3 regions of the Planomonospora antibiotica genome follow, and region 2 is predicted to be linked to each of the others. Evidence: riboswitches for the same ligand, from Rfam matches in the RefSeq annotation. Region 2 holds a riboswitch; each other region holds the start of a gene.
The links. A riboswitch is a leader RNA that binds a small molecule or an ion and turns the genes downstream of it on or off. The one in region 2 is predicted to bind cobalamin.

Region 1: another riboswitch for cobalamin. It lies ahead of IEZ06_RS21490 (ABC transporter substrate-binding protein); the one in region 2 lies ahead of cobN (cobaltochelatase subunit CobN).
Region 3: another riboswitch for cobalamin. It lies ahead of IEZ06_RS07155 (ribonucleoside-diphosphate reductase subunit alpha); the one in region 2 lies ahead of cobN (cobaltochelatase subunit CobN).

What each region holds. Positions count from the first base shown of each region.
Region 1 is NZ_BMQE01000024.1:45,975-55,763, forward strand. It holds gene IEZ06_RS21475 (GNAT family N-acetyltransferase) at 1-969, opposite strand, end outside; gene IEZ06_RS21480 (ABC transporter ATP-binding protein) at 1,123-1,905, opposite strand; gene IEZ06_RS21485 (FecCD family ABC transporter permease) at 1,902-2,954, opposite strand; gene IEZ06_RS21490 (ABC transporter substrate-binding protein) at 2,960-3,955, opposite strand; cobalamin riboswitch at 4,082-4,275, opposite strand; gene IEZ06_RS21495 (hypothetical protein) at 4,599-4,820, shown strand; gene IEZ06_RS21500 (TlpA family protein disulfide reductase) at 5,194-5,757, shown strand; gene IEZ06_RS21505 (ABC transporter ATP-binding protein) at 5,762-7,624, shown strand; gene IEZ06_RS21510 (S26 family signal peptidase) at 7,621-8,157, shown strand; gene IEZ06_RS21515 (hypothetical protein) at 8,391-9,215, shown strand; gene IEZ06_RS21520 (GntR family transcriptional regulator) at 9,212-9,589, shown strand; gene IEZ06_RS21525 (ABC transporter ATP-binding protein) at 9,643-9,789, opposite strand, start outside.
Region 2 is NZ_BMQE01000059.1:1,476-11,264, forward strand. It holds gene cobN (cobaltochelatase subunit CobN) at 1-2,924, opposite strand, end outside; cobalamin riboswitch at 3,024-3,146, opposite strand; gene IEZ06_RS31795 (ferredoxin-like domain-containing protein) at 3,221-4,897, shown strand; gene IEZ06_RS31800 (precorrin-8X methylmutase) at 4,894-5,520, shown strand; gene IEZ06_RS31805 (precorrin-2 C(20)-methyltransferase) at 5,526-7,166, shown strand; gene IEZ06_RS31810 (cobalt-precorrin-6A reductase) at 7,268-8,017, opposite strand; gene IEZ06_RS31815 (cobalt-precorrin-5B (C(1))-methyltransferase) at 8,134-9,207, shown strand; gene IEZ06_RS31820 (FAD-dependent oxidoreductase) at 9,351-9,789, shown strand, end outside.
Region 3 is NZ_BMQE01000005.1:254,127-263,915, reverse strand. It holds gene IEZ06_RS07155 (ribonucleoside-diphosphate reductase subunit alpha) at 1-1,755, opposite strand, end outside; cobalamin riboswitch at 1,966-2,162, opposite strand; gene IEZ06_RS07150 (Bug family tripartite tricarboxylate transporter substrate binding protein) at 2,167-3,201, opposite strand; gene glmS (glutamine--fructose-6-phosphate transaminase (isomerizing)) at 3,295-5,121, opposite strand; gene IEZ06_RS07140 (hypothetical protein) at 5,160-5,435, opposite strand; gene IEZ06_RS07135 (N-acetylmuramoyl-L-alanine amidase) at 5,827-7,773, shown strand; tRNA gene IEZ06_RS07130 (tRNA-Gly) at 7,871-7,942, shown strand; tRNA gene IEZ06_RS07125 (tRNA-Cys) at 7,968-8,038, shown strand; tRNA gene IEZ06_RS07120 (tRNA-Gly) at 8,116-8,187, shown strand; tRNA gene IEZ06_RS07115 (tRNA-Val) at 8,201-8,275, shown strand; gene IEZ06_RS07110 (hypothetical protein) at 8,472-9,347, shown strand; gene IEZ06_RS07105 (hypothetical protein) at 9,404-9,789, shown strand, end outside.

The DNA.
Region 1 (9,789 bases), on a different contig from region 2:
GCCGGTGCGTTCCGTCCCCGCCGCGGTGAGGCGCTGCCAGAGCAGCGGCCGCAGGCGGTCGAGCAGCGTTGCGGTGTCCGGGATGCGGATGTAGTACTGCTCCGCCTGCTTGCGCGGTCCGCGGTCGAGGAGCTCATGCCAGGCGGCGTCGGCCGCGGTTCCGGCCCGGTGGACGGTGCGTACCCGGCCGCCGGGTACCAGCGCGGCGACACCCCGAAGCAGCTCCTGCGCCGCCGGCCCGTCGAGTGCGGCGGCCTCGGCCAGGAGCACCCCGTCGTCGTCGGGGGGTGTGGTGCGTCCGGTGGCGACGACGGCGCCGGCGCGGTCAAGGACCCACAGGGTGCTCGCTTCGTGCTCCAGCAGCCATCGCCAGCACGCCGCCGAACGGGGCACGGACACGTCGAACCGGCTCTGGGCCATATCCTGAAGGCCTGCCATCGCGGAGACGTCACGGGGCTGAGCGGCGCGGAGCACGGGCTTCGCCCCGTCATCGGGCGGCGGGGTCCGCACGGTCAGCGCCTGCGGTATGTCGATGGCGTATTCGTAGCCGAACAGCCGGTAGAAGTACGGGATCCCGATCATCACCTGAATGACGTGGCCACGGGCGGCGGAGCGGTCGTGAGCCCATTGCATGAGCGCCCGTACGAGTCCGCGTCCTTCGTATTCGCGGTCGGTGGCGACCAGTTCGACCTGGCCGGCGGGCAGGTGGATACCGCCGATGCGCACCTCCTCGTCGAGGAGCGTCGCGGTGGAGACGACCCGGTCGCCGTCGACGACCACGGCACAGGCCGGCCAGCCGGCGTCGTGGTCGGTGACGACCAGGCGGTGGTCGACGGCGTCGGCCGGGTCGCCGCGTTCGGCGAGGAGCGCGCCGATCTGGTCGAGGTCTGTGGGCTGCGCCTGCCGCAGGACGAGGCCGTCACCGAGCGGGAGAGGCTCAGGAGGTACAGACGGGTAGGTTGTGCTCACGGCGGGACTATTCCATTGTCCCAGTCGTCTCGTCCACAGGATTTTCCCGGAGCATCGTTTCTCCGGGTGCCGGTTCCGCGGTTCCGCACTCCGTTCGTGCAGACCGCACGGCGGAAGACCGGATGCCGGATCCGGCTGCTTCGCGGGCGGAGGTCAGCGCGCGGCGCGGCTCCCTCCGGTGCGCAGGGTCACCTGCGGGATCCCCGTCTCGGGATGGGCGGCCACCTCGGCGTCGACCCGGTAGACGTCGGCCAGCAGGGCGGGGGTCAGCACCTCGGCGGGCGTGCCGAGGGCCACGACGCGGCCGCCGTCCATGACGCAGATGCGGTCGCAGAACGCGGCGGCCAGGTTGAGGTCGTGCAGGGCGACCACCGAGGTGACGCCGAGCCCGCGCACCAGGCTCAGCGCATCCAGCTGGTGGCGCAGGTCGAGGTGGTTGGTCGGCTCGTCCAGCACCATCACGGCCGGTTCCTGGGCCAGCGCCCGCGCGATCAGCACCCGCTGCTTCTCGCCGCCCGACAACCGGTCGAACGGCGCGTACGCCAGGTCGGCCACGTCGAGCCGGTTCAGGGCGTCGGCGATGATCTCCCGGTCGGAGGCGTTGTCGCCGTCGAACGCGCGTTTGTGCGGGGTACGGCCCATGGCGACGACGTCGTACACGGTGAGTTCGAAGTCACCGCCGCTCTCCTGGAGCACGGCGGCCAGGTGCCGGGCCAGCCGGGCGGGCGGCATCTTCCAGACGTCCTCGCCGTCCAGCAGCACCCGGCCCGAGGTGGGCCTGCGGGCCCGGTAGAGGGTGCGCAGCAGCGTGGACTTGCCCGCGCCGTTGGGCCCTGCCAGCCCCAGCACCTCTCCCCCGGCGACCTCCAAAGAGATCCCGCGGACCAGGTCCCGGCCGTCGGCGCGGACCGACACGTCCTCCACGGTCAGCCTCACTTGGCGCGCCTCCGCATCAGCCACAGGAAGAACGGCCCGCCGACCAGCGCGGTGATGATCCCCACCGGGATCTCCTCCGGCGCGATCAGGGTGCGGGCCGCCAGGTCGGCCGCGATGAGGAAGGCCGCCCCGAGCAGCGCCGTCGCCGGCAGCGCCCGGCGGTGGTCGGCGCCGATCAGCAGCCGGACGACGTGCGGCATGATCAGCCCGACGAAGCCGATGGCCCCGCTGACCGCGACGACCGTGCCGATCATCAAGGCGACCAGCACGAACAGCGCCGCCCGGAAGCGGTGCACGTCCAGCCCGAGCGAGGCCGCCGCCTCCTCCCCGGCCAGCAGCAGGTTCAGCGGCCGGGACACCCCGACCAGCACGGCCGTGCCGGCCAGCACGGCGGCGCCCGGGATCCACACCACCGTCCAGGTCGTCCCCGCCAGGCCGCCCAGCATCCAGCGCACCGCCGACTGGGTCTTGTGCGGGTCGTTGGAGGTGACCACCAGGAAGCTGGCCACGGCCGACAGCACCTCGGCCGTCGCGACTCCGGCCAGCACCAGCCGGACCGTGGTCATCCGGCCGCCGGAGCGTGCCAGGAAGTACACCGCCACCAGGGCTGCCAGGGCTCCGAGGAACGCGGCGACGGGCAGCGAGAACACGCCGAACACGGTCAGGCCGAACACCACCACGCTGACCGCGCCGACGCCGGCTCCGGAGGACACGCCCAGCAGCATGGGGTCGGCCAGGGGGTTGCGGACCAGGGCCTGCAGGGCCATGCCGCACACCGACAGGCCTGCGCCGATCACCGCCGCCAGCAGGACACGCGGCAGTCGCACGTCCATGACGATGGTCTCCCGCACGGCGGTCCAGGTCGGCTCGGCCAGCGCCGGGTGCACCCGGTGCAGCAGGATGCCCCATACCTGTCCCGCCGGGAGCGTGACCGACCCGGCCGCGACGGCGGCCGTCGCCGCCGCGCCCAGCAGCGCGAGCAGCAGACCGAGCACGACCGGGTACGGCAGGCCCGGGCGCCGGGCGGGCAGTACGGCGCCCGCGGTCAGCCCGCTCACTCGAACCGGTCGGCGTGCAGCTGCCCGGCCAGCGCCTCGACCGCCCCCGGTGCCCGGACCCCGAGCACCACCGACGACAGCGGCAGCACCGCGAACCGCTTGTTCTTGATCGCCGGCACGTCCTTGAGCGCCGGGTTGTCCAGTAGGAACTTCTTCTTGGCTTCCACGGACTGGCTGCCGTAGTCGTAGATGACGATCCAGTCGGGCGCGCGCTCGGCGACCTGCTCGAAGGAGACGTCGCCCCACACCTTGTCGAGGTCGGCGAAGATGTTCTCCGCCCCGGCCAGCGTGATGATCTCGTTGCCGATGCCCTTGCCGCCGGCGGTGAAGGCGGTCCTGTCGCCGCTGTCGTAGACGAACAGCTTCACCGGCGCCGCCCCCGCCAGCTTCTCCCGTACTCCGGACAGAGCGGTGTGCAGCTCGGTGAGCAGCGGCTCGGCCCGGCCGGGCACGCCGAAGATCTTCGCGACGTTGCGGATCTCGGTGTCCATCAGCTCCATGGCCACCGGGCCCTTGGCGCACTCCTCGACGTTCAGGTACGTCTTGATGCCGGCCTTGTGCAGGACGTCCCGGCCGCGGCCCTCCTTCTCGTCGAAGGTGCTGGCGAAGCCGCCGTAGACGAAGTCGGGCTCTTCGGCCAGCAGGGCCTCATAGGCCGGGTACTCCTTCGCGACCACCTTGATCGCGTCGTAGGCCGCCTGGTACTCCGGCAGCACCTTGTCGTCGAGATAGGCGGTGCCGATCATCGACTTCTCCAGCCCCAGGGCCAGCATCACCTCGGTGGCGTGCTGGTTCATCGAGATCGCCCGCCGCGGCGGCCGCTCGTAGGTCGTCCGTACACCGCAGTTGTCCAGGGTGACCGGGAAGCCCGCGGGCGCGGCGGCCGCCTGGGCTGCGGCCGGGGCGTCACCGGCCGGGGTGCCGCCGCAGGCGGCCAGCGCTCCGGATACCAGGAGGGCGAGCAGGAGGGACGCGGGACGTCTGCCCGTCATGAAGTGTTCCTCTCACGGAATCTGCACAACGGGGCGGATCCGGGAGAGGGAACGCCGAGAAGCCTCTCGGCGCGGCCACCGGCCCAGCGGGCACCGGAGCCCGCTCCTCTCCGGGGAGATCCGCCCCAGTTCATCGAGGAGGCGACCGCGTGAGTCTCCTGGCTCTCGGGTCGCTGCTCGTCCCCGCCTTCCCACCCCGGGCAGGGGCGGTGGCGTGGTGGGGATCCGCTCGCCGATCACAGTGGCGGGACCGCGCCGGATTCACACCGGCTTCCTCAGTCCGCGCTCGCCTTCGCGCCATCATCACATGAAACGGATCAATGCGCACGATCCGGGCCGCCCTTGTCGCGACGAGTTCGCACCGACCACCGCAGCGCGACAACCGCGCCGGAGTCACACCGGTTTCCCCGTTCCGCCCTCGCCCTCGCCCTCGCCCTCGCCGGACAGGCTCCCACGGCATGTCCGCTCCCTCGCCTGCCCGCATACCTGCGGGATCACGCTCCTGGCCGGGATGCGGAACCGGCGCACGTCGTTACCATGTCGTTACCATGCAGCCTCCATGCAGAGCCTCCCTACGGTTGCCGGTGTCAGAACATCCCGCCCCTCCTGGACGGGAGGGGCGGTCTAGAGAGAGGTGAGACGGATGGTTCGCAGCATCGAATCGTTCACCGAGCGGCTGCTGGGCAGCCTGGTCCCCGCAGGGGAGGCGCAGGCCATGGCCAAGGTCTGCACCCCCATCTCCAGCACGCTGGGGCACTGCCACTTCAGTGTTCCGCCGCCGCCGGCCACGACGATCTCCACCCGTTACATCTGCGTCGACTTCGACGCCAGGAAGGTGTGGACCGAGGACAAGTCGCACTGCTGACACGTCGGCGCCGCCTCGGCGGGTAGCCATGGCCGGGGATCGCGTCCGAGCGGGAGAGCACGCGATCCCGGGTCCGGGCGGAGCCCGCCGACCACGGCGGGGGGAGCGATCCACCCGCCGTGAGGGTCACCGGCGGCGTACGCGTGTCCCGCCCGTCCGCGCGGTGGGCGGCCGGACGCAGGACGGGAAACGTCCGGGAGAACCCGGGCGCCGCGTCTGAACAAGAGGCGCGGCGCCCTCCGCCGGACCTGCACGACGTCACCGGCCGCCACCGGGCGGTGGCGGCCATCGGCCTGACCGCCGGGTACGGCGAGCCCGTCCACCGCCGCCGATCCGCCCGCAGCTCGAATCGAACTCACCGCAGGGGTGTCCCATGTCCGGTTTCGTGATGGTGTTCGCCGGTCTAACCGGCGTGTTGAGCGTACTGAACCTGCTGCTGACGGCGGCGCTGATCCGTCGGTTGCACAGGAGCGGCGGGCCGCCGGCCGCGCCTGGGGACCCGGGACCGGGGGCGCTCCCCCGGGTGATGCTCGCGGGCGGGGAGAAGGCGGGCGCCTTCCGCGCCCGCACCACCCGGGACGCACCGGTCGACGAGGGCTTCTTCGCCGAGAGCACGACCCTGTTCGGCGCCTTCGCCCAGGGCTGCGGCAGCTGCGAGGAGCGGCTGCCCGAGTTCCTGCAGATCGCCGAGGTCTTCCCCGGAGGCGGGGAGCAGGTGCTGGTGCTGCTGATCGGCGCGGAACGCGACCTCGAGGCCAAGCGCGCGGCGCTGGAACCGGTGGCCACGGTGGTCACCGAGGAGACGCCCGGCGGACCGGTCGGCAGGGCGCTGGGCGTCACCGGCTACCCGGCGATGGCGCTCGTCGACCCCGGCGGCCTGGTGCGCGCCTCCGGGACGACGGTGCGGGACATGATGACCGCCGGCGCGGGGGTCTGAGACGGTGCGCGGGATCATCGAGGCCCTGCGGCTGAGCCGGGAGGCGAGCCGTTTCCACACGGCCGTGTTCGCGGCCCTCACGCTGCTGGCCGCCCTGGTGCCGGTCGTGACGGCGTGGCTGACCAAACTGCTCCTGGACGCCCTCACCACCGCCGCGGACTCCGGCCCGGTCCTCGGGCTGGGCGCCGCGCTCGCCGTCGCCGGACTGCTCACCGGCCTGGTGCCGCACGTCACCCGGTTCGCCTCGGCGGAGAACGAGCGCAGGGTCGGTCTGCTGGCGCAGGAGCGGCTGTTCATCGTGACCGAGCGGTTCGTCGGGATGTCCAGGTTCGAGGACCCGGTCTTCCTGGACCGGATGCGGATGGCGCTGCAGCACGGCGGGGCCACGCCCGGAGTGGTGGTCTCCGGTGTGCTGTCCGTCACCGGAGCCGTCATCACCGGCTTGGGGTTCCTCGGCTCCCTGCTGGTCGTCTCACCGTGGATGCCGGTGCTGGTGCTGGCCTCCGCCGTACCGGTGCTTGCCACCGAGATGCGGCTGGCCCGCCGCAGGGCCTCCCTGCACTGGCGGCTGAGCCCGGTGGAGCGCCGGGAGATGTTCTACCGGAACCTGCTCACCGACCCCCAGGCGGCCAAGGAGATCCGGCTGTTCGGCGTCGGCGCGTACCTGCGCGGGCGCATGTCGGCCCAGCGGCGCAGGTCCGACGCGGAGAACCGGCGGATGGACCTGCGCCAGATGAGGGCGCAGGCGCTGACCGGGCTGCTGGGCGCCGCGGTGGCGGGCGGAGCGCTGCTCTGGGCGGTGCTGGGCGCGGTCGCGGGCCGTATCACCCTCGGTGACGTCTCCCTGCTGGTGGCCGCGGTGGCCGGGGTGCAGGCGGCGGGCCTGGCACTGGTCCGGGGCGTCTCCGACTCCCACCGGCAGCTGCTGCTGTTCGGTCACTACCGGCAGGTCACGTCCGCCGGGAGCGACCTGCCCGTCGCCGCGCGTCCCCGGCCGGTCGCGCCGCTGAGGCAGGGCATCGTCTTCCGGGACGTGTGGTTCCGCTACGCCCCTGACGGTCCCTGGGTGCTGCGCGGCGTCGACCTGACCATCCCGCACGGCCGTACGGTGGGCCTGGTCGGCCGCAACGGCGCCGGCAAGAGCACCCTGATCAAGCTGCTGTGCCGGATGTACGACCCGGAGCGCGGCGCCGTCCTGTGGGACGGGACCGACCTGCGGGACCTGGACCCCGCCGAGCTGCGCGCCCGCATCGGCGCGGTCTTCCAGGACTACATGGAGTACGACCTGACGGCCGCCGAGAACATCGGCCTGGGGGACCTGTCCCGGTTGCGCGACGCCGACCGCATCACCGCGGCGGCCGAGGACGCCGGAGCCCACGGCTTCGTCACCGGGCTGCCCCGCTCCTACGACACCCTGCTGTCGCGGATCTTCTTCCAGGGCGACGACGCCGAGGGCGCCGCCGGCGGGACCGGCGAGGAGGCGGGGGTCGCCCTGTCGGGAGGCCAGTGGCAGCGCCTGGCGCTGGCCCGGGCGCATCTGCGGGCGGAAAGCGACCTGATGATCCTGGACGAGCCCAGCTCCGGCCTGGACGCCGAGGCCGAGTACCGGATCCACCGGACCCTGCGGGAGCGCCGGGCGGGCCGCACCAACGTGCTCATCTCCCACCGGCTCAACACCGTGCGGGAGGCCGACGTCCTGATCGTGCTGGACGACGGGGTGGTCGCCGAACGCGGCGGTCACGGCGAGCTGATGGCGCTGGGCGGCATCTACGCCGACCTGTTCCGCATGCAGGCCGAGGGCTACGCCGAACCGCAGGACCCGGCCGCGGACATTCTGGAGCTGCTGCGCAGGAAGGCGGGACTGTGAGCGGCCTGCCCTGGCCGGTGCTGGTGCCGCTGCTCGCGGTGACGGCGGCCGCGGCCGCCGTCCTGGTGTGGGTGCGCCGGAACCTGCTGGCGGTGCGCGTCCGCGGCGGCAGCATGCGCCCCTCCTACCGGGAGGGCGACAGGGTGCTGGTACGGCGCGTCACCGCCGGCCGGTTGCGCGCCGGTGACGTCGTCGTGGCCGACGCCTTCGCTTTCTCCGGTGTTCTCTTCGGCGCTCCGTCCGGACGGCACGCGGCGCCCGCGCCGGGCGCGGACGCCGTCCGGGGTCAGGCGTCCGGTCCCGGCACGCGGACGGACTGGATGATCAAGCGGGTCGCCGCCGTGCCCGGCGACCCCCGCCCGGTCTCGGTACCCGCGCGGGCGGGCGAGACGGCGGTCCCCGACGGATGCCTGGTCCTGCTCGGCGACAACGCCGACCGCAGTCTGGACTCCCGCCATTTCGGCTACGCCCCCGCCGAGGGCGTCGTCGGCAGGGTGGTGCGCCTCCTCCGGGCCTCGGAGCCGCGGCGGTAGGAGATCGCGGCTCGCCGGCGCCTCCGGCGGTGCCCGGCCGCGGCCGGCCGGCCGTTCGCCCGGGCGGGCAGGTGCCGCCAGCGCCCGAAGTATGCCGCCGGGGAGGCGGGGTCGTACGTCCGCGCCAGCGCGTCCTCGATCGCCTCCCGGTCCGCGGGAGCCCGCGGGGCGTTGACTTTGTCGCAAGGTATGACGCATCATGTTGCTACAAACATTGCGACAAAGGAGGCGCCATGACCCGTGAATCCTCACCGGACGCTCCCCCGCCGGCGCGGGCGGCCGATCTGCGGTCGGCGGGCGCGTGGCTGGCCCGGCACGGCCTGGCCGACGCCCGCCCGACCCCGCTGCTGGCCAGCCGGCTGGCGGTCCGGGACCGCGCCCGCCTCGCCGCTCACGTCATCCTGGCCGTGCTGATCCTCGCGAGCGCGCTCGCCGCGACTTCCGCCTTCGGCGGCTTCGGCGGCTTCCCGCCGCCCTACCCGACCTCGCTGCCGGCCCTGACCGCGCTGGTGGCCGGGCTGCTGCTGGCGCAGTCACTGCTCGACCGGTGGGTGCGACGCGTCGACCAGCGGGCGGGCGCGACGCTGTCGCGCCGGGCCACCCATGCGATCCAGCCCGGCTGGCGGGCCCTGCTCGGCCTGCCGTACGCCGTCTTCGCACTCGCCACGTCCGCCGGTGCGATGGCTCTGGCCGCGAGCGCCCTGGCCGTTCCCGACCCCACCGTGCGGCAGCTGGCCGTCATCCTGCTGATCGGCCTGGTCGGTGCGACCGCCATCACCGCCCTGCAACTGCGCCACCTGCTCAGGTTCCCGGTCGTGGCGGAGGATGAGGAGTCGCTGACCGCCGACGTCATCATGCGCGTCGAGGACGCCCGCGTCCTCACCACGCCGAACGTGCAGTGGTCGCTGCCCATGGTGCTGCTGTTCGGCACCGCGCCCGGCTGGTGGGGCGCCTCCGCGGTCGCCTACCTGCTCCTGAGCCTGGCCGTGTTCGTCGCGCTCCATGCCTGGACGCCGTCGAGCGTGACGGTGGCACAGCGGGTCGTGAGCGTCCGATGATCGTCATCGATGCGGCCTCTCCGGTCCCGCCGTTCGAGCAGCTGCGGGCCCAGCTCGCCCGGCAGATCCAGGACCGCACGCTGGCCGTGGGCGCCCGGCTGCCGACCATCCGCCATCTGGCGGCCGACCTCGGCCTGGCCGTCAACACGGTCGGCCGGGCCTACCGGGAGCTGGAGGAGGCGGGGCTGATCGAGACGCGCGGGCGGGCGGGCTCGTTCGTGTCGGCCGCCGGCGAGGAGGGCCGGGAGCGGGCCCGCCGGGCCGCCGCCGACTACGCGGCCGTGATCGCCAGCGTCGGCCTCGACGCGGGTGAGGCGCTCCGCATCGTGCAGGCGGCCCTGGCGGCCGGCGCGGCGGCACCGGCCTCGTCGTGACCGCGCCCCGGCCGCGGGAGCCGCAGGAGTCCGCCGCGCCTGTCAGGATCGGCTCAGAGCGGGATCTCCAGGTGGACGGTCCGGAGGCGGGACCGATCACCGGCGGCGGGGGAGGACTCCTCGGTCAGGCCGGTGAGGGCGCGGGTGACGGGGTGGGAGGGATGGCGGAGCACCCGCTCGGCCGGGCCGTGCTCGACCAG
Region 2 (9,789 bases):
CGGACGTAGTTGTCCTCCTCCGGCTCGTCCAGGGCCGCGACCAGCCGTACGGCGTCGTCGAGCATGGCCACGACGTGCGGGAAGGCGTCCCGGAAGAACCCGCTGATCCGGACGGTGACGTCCACCCGGGGCCGGCCCAGCTCGGGCAGCGGGATCGCCTCCAGGCCGGTGACCCGGCGCGACGCCTCGTCCCACACGGGCCGGACGCCGAGCAGCGCGAGCACCTCGGCCACGTCGTCCCCGGCGGTGCGCATGGCGCTGGTGCCCCAGACCGAGAGCCCGACCGAGCGGGGCCAGCCGCCCGTCTCCTCCCGGTAGCGGGCCAGCAGTGAGTCCGCCATGGCCTGCCCGGTCTCCCAGGCCAGCCGGCTCGGCACCGCCTTGGGGTCGACCGAGTAGAAGTTGCGCCCGGTCGGCAGCACGTTGACCAGCCCGCGCAGCGGCGACCCGCTCGGCCCGGCGGGCACGTACCCGCCGTCGAGGGCGTGCAGGATCGCGCCGATCTCGTCGGTGGTCCGCGCCAGCCGGGGCACGATCTCGGTCGCCGCGAACCGCAGGATCCGCTCCACCAGCGCGAGGTCCGCTCCGCGGGCGGCCCCCGCCGGAGCGGCCGCGCCGCCCGATCCACCCGGCCCGGGTACGGCGCCGCCGTCCGATCCGGGTACGGCGCCGCCGTCCGGTCCGAGGACGGCGGCGACCGCGTCGGCCGCGGCGGCCGGGTCCCAGCCGCGGCCCTCCATGGCCTCGACCAGCGAGCGGGCCAGCGTCTCGGCCCCGTCGACGCCCGCCCGGTCCGCGCTGCCGTCCTCCGCCAGGCCCAGGGCCTCCCGCAGGCCGGGCAGCGCCTCGCTCCCCGCCCACATCTGGCGGGCCCGGAGCATGGCGAGCACCAGGTCGACGCGGACCTCCCCCTGCGGGGCGGCGCCCAGCACGTGCAGGCCGTCGCGGATCTGCACGTCCTTGACCTCGCAGAGCCACCCGTCCAGGTGGAGCAGGAAGTCGTCGAACTCCGCGTCGTGCGGGCGGTCCCCGACCCCCAGGTCGTGGTCGAGCCGGGCCGCCTGGATCAGCGTCCAGATCTGGGCGCGGATCGCCGGTAGCTTGGCCGGGTCCATGGCCGCGATCGAGGCGTGCTCGTCGAGGAGCTGCTCCAGTCGCGCCATGTCCCCGTAGGTGTCGGCGCGGGCCATCGGCGGCACCAGGTGGTCGACCAGGGTGGCGTGGGCGCGGCGCTTGGCCTGGGTGCCCTCTCCGGGGTCGTTGACCAGGAACGGGTAGATCAGCGGCAGGTCGCCCAGGGCGGCGTCCGGGCCGCAGGAGGCGGACATGCCCGCGGACTTGCCGGGCAGCCACTCCAGGTTGCCGTGCTTGCCGACGTGCACGACCGCGTGCGCGCCGAACCCGTCGGCCAGCCACCGGTAGGCCGCCAGGTAGTGGTGGCTCGGCGGCAGGTCCGGGTCGTGGTAGATGGCGATCGGGTTCTCGCCGAAGCCGCGCGGCGGCTGGACCATCACCACGACGTTCCCGGCGCGCAGCGCGGCCAGCACGATCTCGCCCTCCGGGTCGCGGGACCGGTCGACGAACAGCTCGCCGGGCGGCGGTCCCCAGTGCGCCTCGACCCGCTCGCGCAGGTCCGCCGGGAGCGTGCCGTACCACTCGGCGTAGGTGCGCGCGGCGATGCGCACCGGGTTGCCGGCCAGCCGTTCCTCGGTGAGCCAGTCGGGGTCCTGCCCGCCCGCCGCGATCAGCGCGTGGATCAGCGCGTCGCCGTCCTGCGCGGCCACGCCGGGCAGCTCGCCCTCGGCGCCGATGTCGTAGCCGTGCCCGCGCAGCGCGGCCAGCAGCCGCACCAGGCTCGCGGGGGTGTCCAGGCCGACGGCGTTGCCGATCCGGGAGTGCTTGGTCGGGTAGGCCGAGAGCATCAGCACGATCCGCCGCTCCGCGGGCGGGACGTGCCGCAGTGCGGCGTGCCGTACGGCGATGCCGGCCACCCGCGCGGCCCGCTCGGGGTCGGCGGCGTAGACGGTGAGCCCGTCGGCGTCGGTCTCCTTGAACGAGAACGGCACGGTGATGATCCGGCCGTCGAACTCGGGGATGGCGACCTGGGTGGCGGCGTCCAGCGGAGAGAGGCCGTCGTCGCTGCCCTCCCAGGTCTCCCGGCTGCTCGTCAGGCAGAGTCCCTGCAGGATCGGCACGTCCAGCCCGGCCAGCGCCCCGACGTCCCACGCCTCGTCGTCGCCGCCGGCCGACGCGGTCGCCGGGCGGGTGCCCCCGGCCGCGAGCACCGTCACCACCAGGGCGTCGACCTGGCGCAGGGTCTCGATCAGGGCGGGCTCGGCGGCGCGCAGGGAGGCGCAGTAGACGGGCAGCGCCCGCGCGCCCGCGTCCTCGACCGCCGCGCAGAGCGTCTCGACGAACGCGGTGTTCCCGGCGACGTGGTGGGCCCGGTAGTACAGCACCCCCACGACCGGGGCTTCCCCGGCGGCGTCCCGGCGGGCCTCGCGCTCCAGCACCCCCCAGGCCGGGGTGGGCCGGGGGGCGGCGAAGCCGTGGCCGGTGAGCAGCACGGTGTCGGACAGGAACCGGTGCAGCTCGGCGAGGTTGGCCGGGCCGCCGTGGGCGAGGTAGGCGTGCGCCTCGGCGCAGACGCCGCCGGGGACCGTGGACAGCTCCATGAGCTCGGCGTCGGGCGCCTGCTCGCCGCCGAGCACGACGACGGGCCGGGGCCCGGCGAGCAGGGCGTCCAGGCCCTCCTCCCAGGCGCGGCGCCCGCCGAGCAGCCGGACCACGACCAGGTCGGCGCCCTCCAGCAGCGGCGGCAGGTCCGCGGCGACGAGCCGGGCGGGGTTGCCCAGCCGGTAGGCGGCGCCGCTCGACCGGGCGCTGAGCAGGTCGGTGTCGGAGGTGGAGAGCAGCAGGATCACGCGGCACGTCCCTGGGGACGGGGGCACGGCGAAGGGCGCACGGAGACTCTTCCTCCCTCGGGGTCCTCGCCCCGGGTCGTCGGCGGACGCGAGGGCCGGAGTCTCCTGGCTCCCGGATCGACGCTCCCCCCGGCCTTCCCGTCCGCACGCGGACAGTGGCCTGGTTGGGGGTCGCTCCCCGGTCACAGTGGCGGGACCGCGCCGGATTCACACCGGCTTCCTCCCATTGCCTTCGCTTGACCATGAGCGTACGGCAGTTCGATCGTCCGGAGGAACCCGGCGTTAGCATCCTCGGCGTGACCGTTCCCGACCTCTCCGGAACTCCCGGCATATCCGGCTCATCCGGCACACCCGGCGAGCCCGGCCTCCCCGGCCCTTCCGGCCCGCCCGGCGCACCTGGGCCCGCCGGTTCCTCCTCCCGCGCCTCCGGCGGTCCCGGGCCCTCCCACGCGCCCGGCGGACCCGGACCCGCCGGCTCCTCCCGCGCCTCCGACGGTCCCGGCTACTCCGGCGTGCCCGGCGCGTCCGGCCTCCCGGGCCGGTCACGGTCCGACGCGTGTCCCGGGGCGCTGCAGACGCACGCCGCCGCCGACGGCGGGCTGGCCCGGATCCGGGTTCCCGGCGGCCGCCTGTCCTCGGCCCGGCTGCGCGAGCTGGCCCGGGCCGCCGCCGAGTGCGGCACCGGCGTCATCGAGCTGACCTCCCGGGCGAACGTCCAGGTCCGCGGGCTGGACGAGGAGTCCGGTCTCGCGGCGCGGATGGCGGAGGCGGGCCTGCTGCCCTCGCCGACCCACGAGCGGGTCCGCAACATCCTGGCCTCCCCGCTGACCGGCTGCGACGGCCGCGGGCTGCTCGACGCGGGCCCGCTGGTCGCCGAGCTGGACCGGTCGCTGTGCGCCCGCCCGGAGCTGGCCGCCCTGCCCGGCCGGTTCCTGTTCGCCGTCGACGACGGCCGCGGCGACGTCGCCGGGCTCGGCGCCGACGCGGGGATCCTGCCGCTCGCCCCCGACCTGGCCGCGGTCCTCGTCGCGGGCGCCGACAGCGGCCTGCGCGTCCCGGTGTCCGAAGCGGTTCCCGCGCTGCTCGCGGTGGCCGGGGCGTTCCTGGCGGAGCTCGCGGACGCGGAGACCGCCGCCTGGCGGATCGGGGAGCTGCCCGGCGGTCCCGGCCGGGTCACGGCACGCGTCCGCGCCGAGGCGTCCGGCTCGGCCGTCACCCCGGCGGGCGCTTCCGCGGCGGCCCCGGCGGACACCGCGGTGCTGCGTCCCGGGACGGATGCCGGGGCGGACGCCGGGATCGGCGAGCCGGTGGAGACCCCGGCGCCGCTCACCGCGACGGGCGCGGAAGCGGGCGCCGGGCTCGGCGAGCCGGTGGCGCCGCACCCGGTCGCGCACGGGCCGGTGGGCGTCATCGAGCCGGCCCGCGGGCACGGGGACCGGAAGGGGGACGGGGAGCCCGGCGACCGGGTGGCCCTCGGCGTCGCGGTGCCGCTGGGGCGGCTGACCTCGGCGCAGGCGGAGCTCCTCGCCGGGCTGGCCGCCGAGGTACGGCTCACACCGTGGCGGGGGGTGGTCCTGCCCGGTCTGACCCGCGCGGAGGCGGCGGAGGCGGCCGTCCGGCTGGCGGACGCCGGGCTGGTCACGGACCCGGACTCGCCGTGGACCGGCGTGAGCGCCTGCACCGGCCGCCCGGGCTGCGCCAAGTCCCTCGCCGACGTCCGGGCCGACGCGGCCTCCGTCATCGGCCTCGTGGAGGCGGGCGCCGCCTCGCGTTCGATGAGATCGCCCGGCACCGGTACGCTCCCCGTGCACTGGGCGGGCTGCGAGCGCCGCTGCGGCCGTCCGGCCGGGCGGGTCGTGGACGTGGTCGCGACCGGCGACGGCTACCGGGTGGACGCGGGCGGCCTCAGCCTGGCCTGTGCGGACATCGGACAGACCGCGGCCGCGGTGGCGGCCGCCAGAGGGGAAACGTGATCGACTACGTCCGCGACGGCGCGGAGATCTACCGCCGCTCCTTCGCCACCATCCGCGCCGAGACCGACCTGAGCGGGCTGCCCGAGGACGTCGCGCGGGTCGCGGTCCGCATGGTCCACGCCTGCGGCATGGTGGACCTGGTCGACGACCTCGGCTGGTCCCCCGGCGTCGTGGCCTCGGCGCGGGCCGCGCTGCTGGCCGGGGCCCCGGTGCTGTGCGACGCGATGATGGTCGCCTCCGGGGTGACCCGCCGCCGTCTCCCGGCCGGCAACGACGTCGTCTGCACCCTGGGCGACCCCCGGGTGCCGGAACTCGCCGAACGCCTGGGCACCACCCGCAGCGCCGCCGCGCTGGAGCTCTGGCGCGACCGGCTGGAGGGCTCCGTGGTCGCGGTGGGCAACGCGCCCACCGCGCTGTTCCGGCTGCTGGAGATGGTCGAGGAAGGCGCGGGACGGCCCGCGGCCGTACTCGGCGTCCCCGTCGGCTTCATCGGCGCCGCCGAGTCCAAGCAGGCCCTCGCCGGCCACCCGGCGGGCCTGCCGTACCTGGTCGTGCACGGCCGCAGGGGCGGCAGCGCGATGGCCGCCGCCGCCGTCAACGCGATCGCCAGCGAACAGGAGTGAGCGCCATGACCGACGACCCGACCGGTGCGACCGGCGCGACCGCAGGACACGACGGGCGCACCGGGCACGACGCGCCCGCCGCGGGCCGGCTCTGGGGGGTGGGGCTGGGGCCGGGTGATCCGGAGCTGGTGACCGTCAAGGCCGCCCGCCTCCTCGGCGCGGCTGACGTGATCGCCTACCACAGCGCCCGGCACGGCCGGAGCATCGCCCGCTCGGTCGCCGCGCCGTACCTGCGGGAGGGCCAGATCGAGGAGGCCCTCATCTACCCGCTCACCACGGAGACGACCGACCATCCGGGCGGCTACCAGGGGGCGATCGACGACTTCTACGCCGAGTGCGCGCTCCGGCTGGCCGCGCACCTGGACGCGGGGCGCGACGTGGTGGTGCTGTGCGAGGGCGACCCGCTCTTCTACGGCTCCTACATGCACATGCACAAGCGCCTGGCGCACCACTACACCACCGAGGTCGTCCCGGGCGTCACCTCGGTGAGCGGGGCCGCGGCGGTCCTCGGCCGGCCGCTGGTGGAGCGCGACGAGACGCTGACGGTGCTGCCCGGCACCCTGCCCGCCGAGGTGCTGGCCGAACGGCTCGCGGCCGCCGACTCCGCCGCGGTGCTCAAGCTGGGCCGGACGTTCACCAAGGTCCGCGACGCGCTGGAGAAGGCGGGCCGCCTGGAGGAGGCCTGGTACGTGGAGCGCGCCACCACCGGCGGGCAGCGCCTGGCCCCGCTGGCGGAGGTCGACCCGGACGGCGTGCCGTACTTCTCGCTGGCCCTGATCCCCAGCCCGGTGAACGCCGGGCCGGTCCCCGCCGCGGCCTCCGCCGGTCCGGCCGGTACGGCGGAGGCCGCGACCGGCACCGCGACCGGCAGCGCAAGCGGGACCGGACGGGCGGGCGGGACCGGCGAGGTCGTGGTCGTCGGGCTGGGCCCGGCGGGCCGGCCGTGGCTGACGCCGGAGGCGCAGGAGGCCCTGGCCGCCGCCGACGAGCTCGTCGGGTACGGCCCCTACCTGGACCGGGTCCCGCCCAACCCGCGCCAGCGCCGGCACGCCACCGACAACCGGGTGGAGGCCGAGCGGGCCGCGCACGCGCTGGAGCTGGCCAGGGCCGGGTCCCGGGTGGCCGTCGTCTCCTCCGGCGATCCCGGGGTGTTCGCGATGGCGAGCGCGGTGCTGGAGGTGGCCTGCGAGCCGCGCTTCTCCGGCGTGCCGGTGCGGGTGCTGCCGGGCCTGACCGCGGCGCACGCGGTCGCGAGCCGGGCGGGGGCGCCGCTCGGGCACGACTACTGCGTGCTGTCGCTGTCGGACCTGCTCAAGCCGTGGGAGGTCGTGGCGGAGCGGATCAGCGCGGCGGCGCGGGCGGACCTGGTGCTGGCGATCTACAACCCCGCCTCCAGGAGCCGGACCTGGCAGGTGGCCGCGGCCCGCGACCTGCTGCTGGAGCACCGCGCGCCGGAGACGCCGGTGGTCGTCGGCCGGGACGTCGGCGGGGCGGGCGAGAGCGTGACGGTGACCACCCTGGCCGAGCTGGACCCGGCGGCGGTGGACATGCGCTGCCTGCTGCTGGTCGGGTCCTCGACGACGCGGGTGGCCGACCGCGGCGACGGCCGCCGGGTGGTCTTCACCCCCCGCCGCTACCCGGCATGACGTGCCCGGCGGGCGTACGGCGGGGCCGCCCGGCCCTGCCCGGCCGTCCCGTGAGGGCGTCCGCGGCCCCGCCCGGTCGTCCCGCCCCGCCGCCCCCGGTGCTACCCGGCCGCGCCGGCGACGGCCTCCAGCCAGGCGACCGCCTCCTCGACGGTCGGCACCGCGGGCACGCCGCCGGGCGCGGGCGGGCGCTGCACGACCACGACCGGCAGGCCCAGCTCGCGGGCGGCGTGCAGCTTGGCGGTGGTCATCTCGCCGCCGCTGTCCTTGGTGACCAGCACGTCGATCCGGTGCCCGCGCATGAGGGCGAGCTCGCCCTCGCGGGTGAAGGGGCCCCGGCTGAGCAGCACCTCCACCCGGCGCGGCAGCGGCGGCTCGGGCGGGTCCACCGAGCGGGCCAGGAACCACAGCCCGTCCAGGTCCGCGAAGACCGGCAGGCTGCGGCGGCCGGTGGTGAGGAAGACCCGCTCCCCGAGGGCGGGCAGCAGCGCGGCCGCGGCCTCCAGCGACGGCACCGAGCGCCAGTCGTCGCCCGGTCCGGCCTGCCAGCCGGGGCGGCGCAGGATCAGCAGCGGGAGCCCGGTACGGCGGGCCGCCTGGACCGCCGAGGCGGTCATCCGGGCGGCGAACGGATGCGTGGCGTCCACCACCGCACCGATCCGGCGCTCCGCCAGCCAGGCGGCGAGCCCGGCGGGGCCGCCGAACCCGCCCTCGTGCACCTCCCCCACCGGCAGCTTCGGGTCGCGCACCCGGCCGGCCAGGGAGGACACCACGTGCGTCCCGGCCCGGCCGGCGAGCGCGGCGGCCAGCCTCCTCGCCTCGTCGGTGCCGCCCAGCACCAGGACGTTCAGCACCCCGTCACCCCTCTCCCCTCGCGGAGCGTCCGCGTTCTCCGGTGCCGGGTCCCCGGGGTCCTCCCCCTCACGTGCCCGATCACCGGGACACCGTACCGGCCGGGGAGCCGGCGGTGAGCGCGCCCCTGCGCCACGGCTGGACCACCGGCGCGTGCGCGACGGCGGCGACCACCGCCGCCTACACGGCGCTGCTGACCGGTGAGTTCCCCGACCCGGTGGAGATCTCCCTGCCGAAGGGGAGGCGCCCGGCGTTCGCGCTGGCACGGGAGTCCCTCGCCGCGGACGCGGCGACGGCCTGGGTGGTCAAGGACGCGGGCGACGACCCCGACGTGACGCACGGCGCGCTGATCTCGGCGACGGTACGGCACGGCGCCCCGGGCGGCGGCGTGGTGTTCACCGCCGGCCCCGGCGTCGGCACGGTCACCAAGCCGGGCCTGCCGCTGGAGGTGGGCGAGCCGGCGATCAACCCGGTCCCCCGGCGGATGATGCGCGAGCACGTCGCCGAGGTGGCCGCCCGCTGCGGCGGGACCGGGGACGTGGTCGTGGAGATCTCCGTGGAGCACGGCGAGGAGCTGGCCCGCAGGACCTGGAACCCCCGCCTGGGCATCCTGGGCGGCCTGTCCATCCTCGGCACCACCGGCGTCGTCGTGCCGTACTCCTGCTCGGCGTGGATCGACAGCATCCGGCGCGGGATCGACGTGGCCCGCGCGGCCGGGCACGCGCACGTCGCCGGGTGCACCGGCAGCACCTCCGAGCGGGTCGCCGCCGAGCTGTACGGCCTGCCGGAGGACGCGCTGCTGGACATGGGCGACTTCGCCGGGGCGGTGCTGAAGTACCTGCGGCGGCATCCCGTGCCCCGGCTGACCATCGCCGGGGGGATCGGCAAGCTCTCCAAGCTCGCCGACGGCCACCTCGACCTCCACTCCGGCCGCTCCCAGGTCAACCCGGGCCTGCTCGCCGAACTGGCCCGCGCGGCGGGCGGGGACGACGCCCTGGCCGGGCGGGTCCTCGCGGCCAACACCGCCCTGCACGCCCTGCGCCTGTGCCAGGAGGAGGGCCTGCCCCTGGGCGACCTGGTCGCCGGGCGGGCCCGCGCGACCGCCGCCGGCGTGCTGCGCGGAGCACCGGTGGAGGTGGACGTGGTGGTCATCGACCGTGCGGGGGTGATCGTCGGCCGCGCCGGGTGATCATCGTGCCCGCCGCCCGGCCCCACCGGTCGAACGGTTCGCTCCCGGCCCGGCGAGTGGTGTGCATCGAGTCTTGTGGAGGCACCCCCGGTGCTCTATAACAAGTAGTACTACTGCTTGTAGAGTTCATTTGGAGGCCGCCGGTGCGGGTGCTCGTGGTGGGGGCGGGGATCAGCGGGCTCGCGGCGGCGCGAGGGCTGATCGCTGCGGGACACGAGGTGACGGTGCTGGAGCGGGCACCCGGTCTGCGCCTGGGGGGCGGGGCCGTCACCCTGTGGTGCAACGGCACGGCGATCCTCGACGGCCTGGGGGTCGGTCTGGAGGGCGAGGGGCAGCGGCTGGCGACGCTGTCCCTGCGGACCGCCGGCGGCCGCCGGGTGCTGGAGGTCGACCTGGAAGCTCTGGCCGAACGGTTCGGTTCGGCGGCGCGGGTGATCCCGCGCGGATCGCTGATCACCCTCCTGGACGGCGGGCTGCCGGAGGGGACCGTGCGCTTCGGCGAGCAGGTCGCGGACCTGCGCGCCGACGCCGGCGGCGTACGGGTGCGGACGCGGGCGGGCCGGGAGTACGGCGGCGACTTCC
Region 3 (9,789 bases), on a different contig from region 2:
GGTCTCCGCGATCCGCTCCCGCAGCGCGGTCCACTCGGGCGAGCGTGCGGCGGCGTAGTGGTCGGGGTGGAGCACCCCGTCCGCGGCCCGGGTCTCGCCGTAGGAGGGGTGCCGGCCCCGCTCGGCGGCCAGGTCGGCGGAGGTGCCGTAGGCGGCGAGCGCGATCTCCTCGGCGATCCGGGTGGACAGCTCCAGCGCCTCCGGCGAGTCGAACGGCAGGCGCAGCGCGAAGAACACGTCGGCCAGGCCCATCACGCCCAGCCCGATCGGCCGCCACCGGCGGTTGGCGGCCTCGGCCTCGGGCGTCGGGTAGAAGCCCAGGTCGATGGTCCGGTCCAGGAACCGCACGGCGGTGCGGACGGTGCGGCGCAGCCGCTCCCAGTCGAAGGCGTCCCCGGCCAGGTGGGCGGCCAGGTTCACCGAGCCGAGGTTGCAGACGGCCGTCTCGGCGTCGCTGGTGACCTCGAGGATCTCGGTGCAGAGGTTGGACAGGTGGATGACGTTCTCGGGGCAGGCGGTCTGGTTGGAGGTGCGGTTGGCCGCGTCCTTGAAGGTCATCCAGCCGTTGCCGGTCTGGGCCAGGGTCCGCATCATCCGGCCGTAGAGGGTCCGGGCCGGGACCCGCCGCACGGCCAGCCCGGCCTCCTCGGCGGCCCGGTAGGCGGCGTCGAAGGCGGGGCCGTACAGGTCGGTGAGGTGCGGGACGTCCTTGGGGTCGAACAGCGACCACGCCGCGTCCGCCTCGACGCGGCGCATGAACTCGTCCGGGACCCAGTTGGCCAGGTTGAGGTTGTGGGTGCGGCGGGCGTCCTCACCGGTGTTGTCGCGCAGCTCCAGGAACTCCTCGACGTCGGCGTGCCAGGTCTCCAGGTAGACGCAGGCCGCGCCCTTGCGCCGGCCGCCCTGGTTGACCGCGGCGACGCTGGAGTCCAGCGTGCGCAGCCACGGCACGATGCCGTTGGAGTGGCCGTTGGTGCCCCGGATCAGCGAGCCCCGCGAGCGCACCCGGGTCCAGGCGATGCCGATCCCCCCGGCGTACTTCGACAGGCGCGCGACCTGCGCGTAGCGCTCGTAGATGCCCTCCAGCTCGTCGCGCGGCGAGTCGAGCAGGAAGCACGACGACAGCTGCGGGCGGCGGGCGCCGGAGTTGAACAGGGTCGGCGAGCTCGGCAGGTAGGACAGCGTGGTCATGAGGCCGTACAGCTCGGCGGCCTCGGCCACCGTCTCCGACAGGCCGCAGGCCACCCGGAGGAAGAAGTGCTGCGGGCGCTCCAGGACCTTGCGGGTCTCCGGGTGGCGCAGCAGGTAGCGGTCGTAGACCGTGCGCAGGCCGAAGTACTCGAACCGGGTCTCCTCGCGGACCAGCGCGTCCAGCTCCGCCGCGTTGGCCGCGACGAACTCCGCCAGCCGGTCGGAGACCAGCCCGGCCGCACGGGTGGCGGCGACGGACTCCGAGAAGGTCCGCACGCCGTGCTCGGCGGCCTCGTCGGCGATCAGCCCGTCCAGCAGCCCGGCGGCGGTCCTGGAGTTCTCCGGGTCGGTGATCACCCGGGCGGCGGCCTCCTCGATGGCCAGCCGGCGGGCGTCCGGACCGGCTCCCGTCGCCGGTACGGCGCCGGCCGCCGTGCCGGTCCCCGCCCCGCCCGCGGCGTCGGCCACCGTGCCGATCGCCGTGTCGTTCGCCGTGCCGATCACTGCGCCGATCACCGTGCCGGCCGCCGTGCCGGTCGCGGCCTCTGCCATGGTCTGTGTCACGTGCCACCCCTCGCGCGCTGGAATTCCCCGTGTGTACGGCTCTCCAGGGACGGGCGCGCGTCGGAGGGCGGATCCCGGCCGCAGGAAGGGCACGCGGGAACCGCCTCGTCCGCGGGCCCTCCCTCGAGGCCCTGGACCGCTTGCGTGGCCGGGGCCGCCCCGACGGGCGGCCCGGACCGCCCTCGGGCGTCCCGGAGCCCGGTTCGGCTCCCCTTCCACGCGTCACCGGCAGGTCTTCGGACTCACGGGCGTGTTCGTGCGCTTCCTACTGGCCGTCGCTTCCCAGGTCTCCCCAGTGCCTCTGACGGCGGTCGTTCCCGTTCACCGCTGCGGGGCAGTCCCGGAATCGCACCGGGTTCCCTCTTTCCTCGCCCCGCCAGGGGCGAACCAGCAACGAGGAGGATCCTACATCTAGGGGCGGATCGCGCAACCGGCCCTACAATTTGTGTCCGATGAGCCCAGCAGGCCCAGCTCGTAGAGCACGCCCCGGGTCCGCTCGGTCTCGGTGGCGAGCCACTGCCCAAAGTCGCCGCCGCTCAGGTACACGCGCTCCCAGCCCTGGCGCGCGCACAGTTCCCGCCAGCGCGGGGAGGCGTCGATCCGGTCGCAGAGCGCGACGGCGGCCTCGCGGTCCTCGTCGCTCATCCCTCCGGGACCGAGCAGCCCGCGCCAGTCGGCGTACTCCAGCCGGACCTCCAGCTCCATGAGCGTCGGCGCCTCGATCCCGTCGATCCGGTCGCGGGAGGAGACCGCCAGCGCGCGCAGGCGCCCCGAGGCGAGGCCGGCGGCCAGCGCGCGGGCCGGGACCAGGACCGCGGCGGCCCATCCGCCGCCGAGCGCCTCGACGGCCTGGCCGGCCCCGGCGTACCCGGTGTAGTCGAGGAGGCGGGCGTCCACGCCCAGGCACTTGCCGATCATGCCGTAGAGGACGTGGTCCGGGCCGCCGGCCGACCGGCCGCCGACCACCAGCCCGGCGGGGTCCCGCCGGAGCCGGGCGGCGAAGTCCTCGAAGGAGCGCAGCGGCGAGTCGGCGGAGACCGCCAGCGCCGCCCACTCGCCGACCAGGCGGGCCAGCGGGGTGGCGGACTCGGCCAGCGGGGCGGCGCCGGACGTCTCCGCCCCGGCGACCATCGGCATCCCGGCCACCAGCAGCCCGCCCTCGCGGGTGAACGGCACACCGGAGGTCCGCGACGCGGCGAGGGCCGCGAGGGCGGCGGCCCCGGCCCCGCCCGGGTGGTTCCCCACCTCGACCGTCCGGGCCAGTCCGTCGCCGGTCAGCGCCGACGCCAGCGCCCGGGCCACCCGGTCGGCCTCCCGCCCGCGGGCGGCGGGCGCGATGACCGACAGCCTCCCCCACGCCGGAGGCCCGGCGCCGCCCGTCGCCCCGCATCCCGCCGCGGCGACCACGACTCCCGCGGTGATCCCGAAAAACCGCCTACGGTGCATAGGTGCCCCTTTCCCAGGGTGCCCTTGGCACTCTAGGTTACAGCACCATCACTTTCCGCAACAGAACGGGACGTAGCGGGCGTCATGCTCCGGCTACTCCACCGTGACGCTCTTGGCCAGGTTCCGGGGCTTGTCCACGTCCCGCTCCAGGGCGACGGCGGCGTGGTAGGCGAAGAGCTGGAGCGGGATGCCCAGCAGGATCGGGTCCAGCTCGACCTCGTTCTTGGGCACGACCAGGCAGTCGTCGGCCAGCTTGGGGTCGGCGACGCGGTGGCCGACCATCAGCACCCGTCCGCCGCGCGCCCGGATCTCCCCCAGCGTGGTCAGGTTCTTGTCCAGCAGCTCGTCGTCGGGGACGATCGCCACGGTCGGCATCTCCGGGCCGATCAGCGCCAGCGGGCCGTGCTTGAGCTCGCTGGCCGGGTAGGCCTCGGCGTGCACGTAGGAGATCTCCTTGAGCTTCTGCGCGCCCTCGCGCGCCACCGGGTAGCCCCGGACACGGCCGACGAACATGATGCTCGGCGAGTCGGCGTACTTCTCGGCCAGCTCCTTGACCTGCGGCTCCAGGGCGAGGATCTCCTTGATCTGGTCGGGCAGGGCGCGCAGCCCCTCGCAGATCCGGCGGCCGTCGGCCGGCGACAGGTCGCGCACCCGGCCCAGATGCAGGGCGAGCAGCGCGAAGGCCACGGCGGTCGAGGTGAACGCCTTGGTGCTGGCGACGGAGACCTCGGGCCCGGCGTGCAGGTAGACGCCGCCGTCGCACTCGCGGGCGATGGCGCTGCCGACGGTGTTGACGATGCCGAGCACCCGGCCGCCCTTGCGCTTGAGCTCCTGGACGGCCGCGAGGGTGTCGTAGGTCTCCCCCGACTGGCTGATCGCCACGTACAGGGTGTCGGGCTCCACGACCGGGTTGCGGTAGCGGAACTCGCTGGCCGGCTCGGCGTCGGCCGGGATGCGGGCCAGCTCCTCGATGAGCTGCGCGCCGATCTGGCCGGAGTAGTAGGCCGAGCCGCAACCGATGATCTTCACGCGGCGGAAGGAGCGGGTCTCCCGCGCGTCCATGTTGAGGCCGCCCAGGTGGGCGACGTTGAAGCGCTCGTCGAGGCGTCCGCGCAGGGTGCGGGCCACGGTGTCGGGCTGCTCGGAGATCTCCTTGAGCAGGTAGTGCTCGTAGCCGCCGGTGTCGTAGTGCGCGGCCTCCCAGTCGACGGTCAGCGGCTCCTTGGCGGTCTCCCGCGCGTCGCTGGCGAAGGTGTTGAACCCGTCGGCCCGCAGCACCGCGAGCTCGCCGTCCTCCAGGTGCACCACCTGGCGGGTGTAGCGGACCAGCGCGGCCACGTCGGAGGCGGCGAACATCTCCTTCTCGCCGATGCCCAGCACGATCGGGCTGCCGTTGCGGGCCACGACCACCTCACCGGGGCGCTCGGCGTCGAGCACGGCGACGCCGTAGGTGCCGACGACCCGCTTGAGCGCGAGGCGGACGGCCTCCTCCAGCGAGTCGGTCTCCTTGACGGTCCGGGCGATCAGGTGCGCCAGCACCTCGGTGTCGGTCTCGGACAGGAAGACCGCGCCGTCGGCCTCCAGCTTGGCCCGCAGCTCGTCGGCGTTCTCGATGATGCCGTTGTGCACGACCGCGACGCGCTCGTCGTTCGACAGGTGGGGGTGGGCGTTGACGTCGCTGGGCACGCCGTGGGTGGCCCAGCGGGTGTGGCCGATGCCGACCGTCCCCTTGAACCGCGCGGGCACGGCCGCCGCCAGGTCCGCCACGCGGCCCTTGACCTTGCGCATCTTCAGGCCCTTGTTGGAGACGACCACGCCGGCCGAGTCGTAGCCCCGGTACTCCAGGCGCTGGAGGCCCTCCAGCAGGATCGGCGCCGCGTCCTTCGGGCCGACGTAGGCCACGATTCCACACATGATCATCACCCTCTCACTGAGATATTTGTACCCTTTGTACGGTTTTATCCGTAAACGATCCGTCGCAACTGGCGCAGGGAGAGCTCGGGGGGCGAGACGCGGCGGGCCGCCAGCTCCGCGGCGATCCGCGGGAAGACGACGTCGTTGACCAGCCCCTTCGCCTTGAGCTCGGCGTGGCGCCGCCGGACGTACTCCTCGGTCCCCTCCGAGAAGTACGCCAGCACGTCCGCCACCACCCGCGCCGCTTCTCCCGGCCCGAGTGCGCTCGTCCGGGTCAGATGAGTGATCAGCTCCTCGTGCGGATGCCATGCGGTGGACACAGACCAGGACGATATGCAGGGAGAACGCGATTCGCCAACTTTCCTGCCCGGAATCGGGCAGGAATTCGTCGATTCCGTCCGATCGATCACATGAATCACATACGGTAGCTCATCGCTACTGTGGGTAGTGGTCCGGGCGGGAGGAACCACTATGCGCCGCCTGCCGTGCATCACCACCGTATTCGCCGCTCTCGCCGTCTCCGCCGCCTTCGGCGCGCCCTCTGCCCACGCCGTCCCGGAGCCGAACCTCCGGACGGGCCCGCAGCCGCCTCCGCTCCCCGGCCCGGAGACCACCCCGGGGAACGCACACGGAAACGGCCCGGAGACCGCCCCGGGGAACGGCGAGGGGGCCGCCCGGGAAAACCGCCCGGGAAACGGCCCGGAGAGCCGGATGCGGGACCGTCCGCACCAGGGCAGGCAGGCCGCCTTCGCCCGGGCCGCCCGGACGTACGGCGTGCCGGAGAACCTGCTGCTCGCCGTCTCCTACCTGCAGTCCCGCTGGGACGCCAACGGCGGCAGGCCGAGCGTCTCCGGCGGGTACGGCCCCATGCACCTGGTCGACGCGCGCACCGCCGCATCCTCCGGCCGCCACCGCGACGACCACCACGGCGCGGCCGGGGTGGACGCGCGCGGCGACGAGACCCGGCCGCTCCGGGTGGCGGTCCCCCGCCCCACCGCCCGCGGCGACCGGATCCCGCCGCCGGACACCCTGCACCGGGCCGCCCGCCTGACCGGGATCTCCCCCGACCGGCTGCGCCTGGACCCGGCCGCCAACATCATGGGCGGCGCCGCGCTCCTCGCCCGCCACCAGCGGAGCGGCGGAGGACGGCCGGACGCCGGCCCCGCCCACTGGTACGACGCGGTGGCCCGCTATCCCGCGACCCGGGACGCCCGGGCCGCGACGGTCTTCGCCGACGAGGTCTACGCGGCGCTCCGCACCGGAGCCGCCCGGGTGACCGACGACGGCGAGCGGGTGGTCCTGCGCCCGGACCCCGCCCTGACCCCGGCGACCCCGGCGGGCCGTGCGGAGGCGGGCCGTGCGGACCGGGACGACCGCCCGCCCCGGCGGCTCGCCCTGCGGCAGGAGACCCGGCGCAGGACCGGGCCCGACTGCCCCCGCGGGGTCTCCTGCGAGTGGATCCCCGCCGCCTACCGGAAGCTGGGCAAGGGCCGCTACGGCAACCACGACCGCTACGAGGGCCGCAGGGAGATCGACTACATCGTCATCCACGACGGGGAGACCGGCTACGACGCCATGACCCGGCTCGCGGCCAACCCCGCCTACCTGAGCTGGCACTTCACCCTCCGCTCCAGCGACGGCCACATCGCCCAGCACCTGCGCGGCCAGGACGTCGGCTGGCACGCGGGCAACTGGTACGTCAACTCCCGCTCCATCGGCCTGGAGCACGAGGGCTACCTGGCCCGCGGCGGCGCCTGGTACACCGAGGCGATGTACCGCGCCTCGGCCCGGCTGGTCCGCCACCTCGCCCGGCGGTACGGCGTGCCGCTGGACCGGGCCCACATCCTCGGCCACGACAACGTGCCCGGCGCCACCCCGGCGACCGTGCGCGGCATGCACGAGGACCCGGGCCCCTACTGGGACTGGGAGCACTACTTCGAGCTGCTGGGACGCCCGCTGGACCGGGCCGCCCGCGCTCCGCGGCCGGCCCTGGCCGCCCTGACCGCCCTCTCCGGCCGGCGGCCCGCGCGCTCGGTGACGATCCTGCCCCGCTACGCCGTCCACCGGCCCCACTTCACCGGGTGCGGCGGCGGGTCGCGCGCCTGCCCTCCCGCGGGCGCGTCCTCGGTCTGGCTGCGCACCGCCCCGGCGGCCGACGCCCCGCTGGTCAGGGACGTCGGCAAACACCCGACCGGGGGTTCCAGCCACAGCGTCTACGACCACGCCGCCCGCGCCTCGACCGGCCAGCGCTACGCCCTGGCCGAGCGCCGGGGCGACTGGACCGCGATCTGGTACCTCGGTCAGAAGGCCTGGTTCCACGACCCCGCCGGCGCCCGGACCTCCGTACGCGCCCGCGGCCCCGTGGTCACCCCCCGGCCGGGCCTGGCCTCGGTGAAGCTGTACGGCAGGCCGTACCCCGAGGCCTCGGCCTACCCGCGCGGGGTGAAGCGGCAGCGGCCCGTCCCGCTGCAGTACCGGCTCCCGGCCGGCCAGCACTACAGCCTCGGCCTGACCCGGCGCGGCTCCCACCTGCACGCGGTCACCTTCGACCCGTCGAAGCACCGCCTCATCCGGGGCGCGACGCGCTACCACCAGATCCAGTTCGGGCACCGGGTCATGTTCGTCCGGGCCGAGGACGTCGTCCGGCTCCGGAGCTGAGCGTCCCGCAGCCGCGGCGGGCGGCCCGGTTGGACGCGCGCACTCCGGGAACGCGCTAGAGTTCTCCCGTGCCCCGGACGAATTCACCGGGAAACACGCGGAAGTGGCTCAGTGGTAGAGCATCACCTTGCCAAGGTGAGGGTCGCGGGTTCGAATCCCGTCTTCCGCTCTGACGGATCCTCCGGGATCCGGCTGGTGGAGTGGCCGAGAGGCGAGGCAACGGCCTGCAAAGCCGTGTACACGGGTTCAAATCCCGTCTCCACCTCACCGCACGGGCGCCGGAGCCCTCGGGATCCGGTAAAGTGTTGCGAGCACCGCGAGGGGAAACCCGCAGCGGGACGCGCGGAAGTGGCTCAGTGGTAGAGCATCACCTTGCCAAGGTGAGGGTCGCGGGTTCGAATCCCGTCTTCCGCTCTGGTTCACCCGAGGACGATTAGCTCAGCGGGAGAGCGCTTCCCTGACACGGAAGAGGTCACAGGTTCAATCCCTGTATCGTCCACCACCAGCGGTCCCCCGGCCCCAGGCCGGGGGACCGCTTCGTTTCCGCCCCTCCAGGTTCCCCGCCGTGCCCTGACCGGCGGCCGGAATCACCCGTAGGGAGGACACCACAGGCCTCGCGAAGAGGCACCATGGAAGCACGCCTGACCCGAAATCGGGTTGATAGGTATGCTTTTGGCTTCGGCGAAGGGGGCGGGCCCGTGCTGCGTGTGGTGGTCGATCCGGAGGTGCCCGCGGAGGTGGCCAACCTCATGCGCCGGAACGGACCGCTGCTGTCCCGGTTCCACCGCGGCTGGAACCCCGAGGCGCGGGACGGCTCGCGGGTCCCCGGCCCGGTCCTGGGAGTCTTCGCGCTGACGCTGGTGCTGGCGTTCGTCACCCTCGTCGCCGCCGGGGTGGGCGCCCTCCCCCTGATCGTCCTGGCCGGGATCGAGCTCCTCGTCATGGCGATCCTCTACCTCGCCAGGAAGCCCACCCCCGCCGACTCCCTGGAGCGCGTCCTGTACCGCCACGCGGTCCAGCTCCGCGGCCGCTTCCTGGTCCTGGAGGACTTCGACCCGCCCTCGCGCCACCTGCTCGGCCGGGTCCAGCAGGCGATCGACCGCATCCTGCGCTCCCGGATCAACGCCATGGGCCTGCTGGACGGCGTCCGCAACTCGGTGATGCTCCCCGCGGAGGAGTGGGAGATCGCCCGCCTGCTGACCAAGCTGTCGGCCCTGCGGGCCAGGCACCACGACATGGCCAGGAGCGGGAGGACCCCGGAGGTGGCCGCGGCGATGGCGCCGCTGGAGCGGGCGCTGGCCGCCAGCGAGGCCGCCGTCGTCGCCCGCGTCGAGGCGCTGGAGCGCTACGCCGACCACGTCGCCGAGGCCGAGCGGGCGCTGCTCTCCCACCACCAGATCGAGGCCCTGCGCGCCCAGCTCCCGGAGTACGAGCAGCTCGTCGCGGAGGCGGGTGCGGGCCGGCTGATGGCTCCGGAGATCGGCCATCTGGCGCAGGACGCCGACCAGCTGCGGCAGGCGCTGAACGCCAGCATCCGCTCCGCCCACGAGGCGTTCCGCTATCTCGACGGATAGCCGAAAATAAGATTTCTCGACTACGGTCCGACCGCGGGAAAGGGGAGAACGAGCCGGTGCAGCATGTGGCGGTCGACCCGGAGGTTCCTGCGGAGGTCGCCGATCTGTTCCGCAGGAACGGATCGCTGCTGTCGCGCATCCGCGCCGGATGGACCCCCGAGCCCCGGCTCGACGCCCCCGGCCTGCCGGTCCGGGCGCTGCAGGTCGCCGGGGCGGTCGCAGCCCTCCTGCTGCTCGCCGGCGCCTTCCGCGCCGACGACGGGCGGATCTTCATATTCGTCCCCGCGCTGCTCCTCTTCGTGGCCTTCACCGGCCACCTGGCCGCCCGCGAGGGGCCCCTGGAGAGCGAGGACACCGAGCAGGACGTCTACCGCAACGCCCGCTGGTACGAGGACCGCTACCTGCTCCCGGAGGACTTCGACGCCCCCGCCGAGGAACTGCG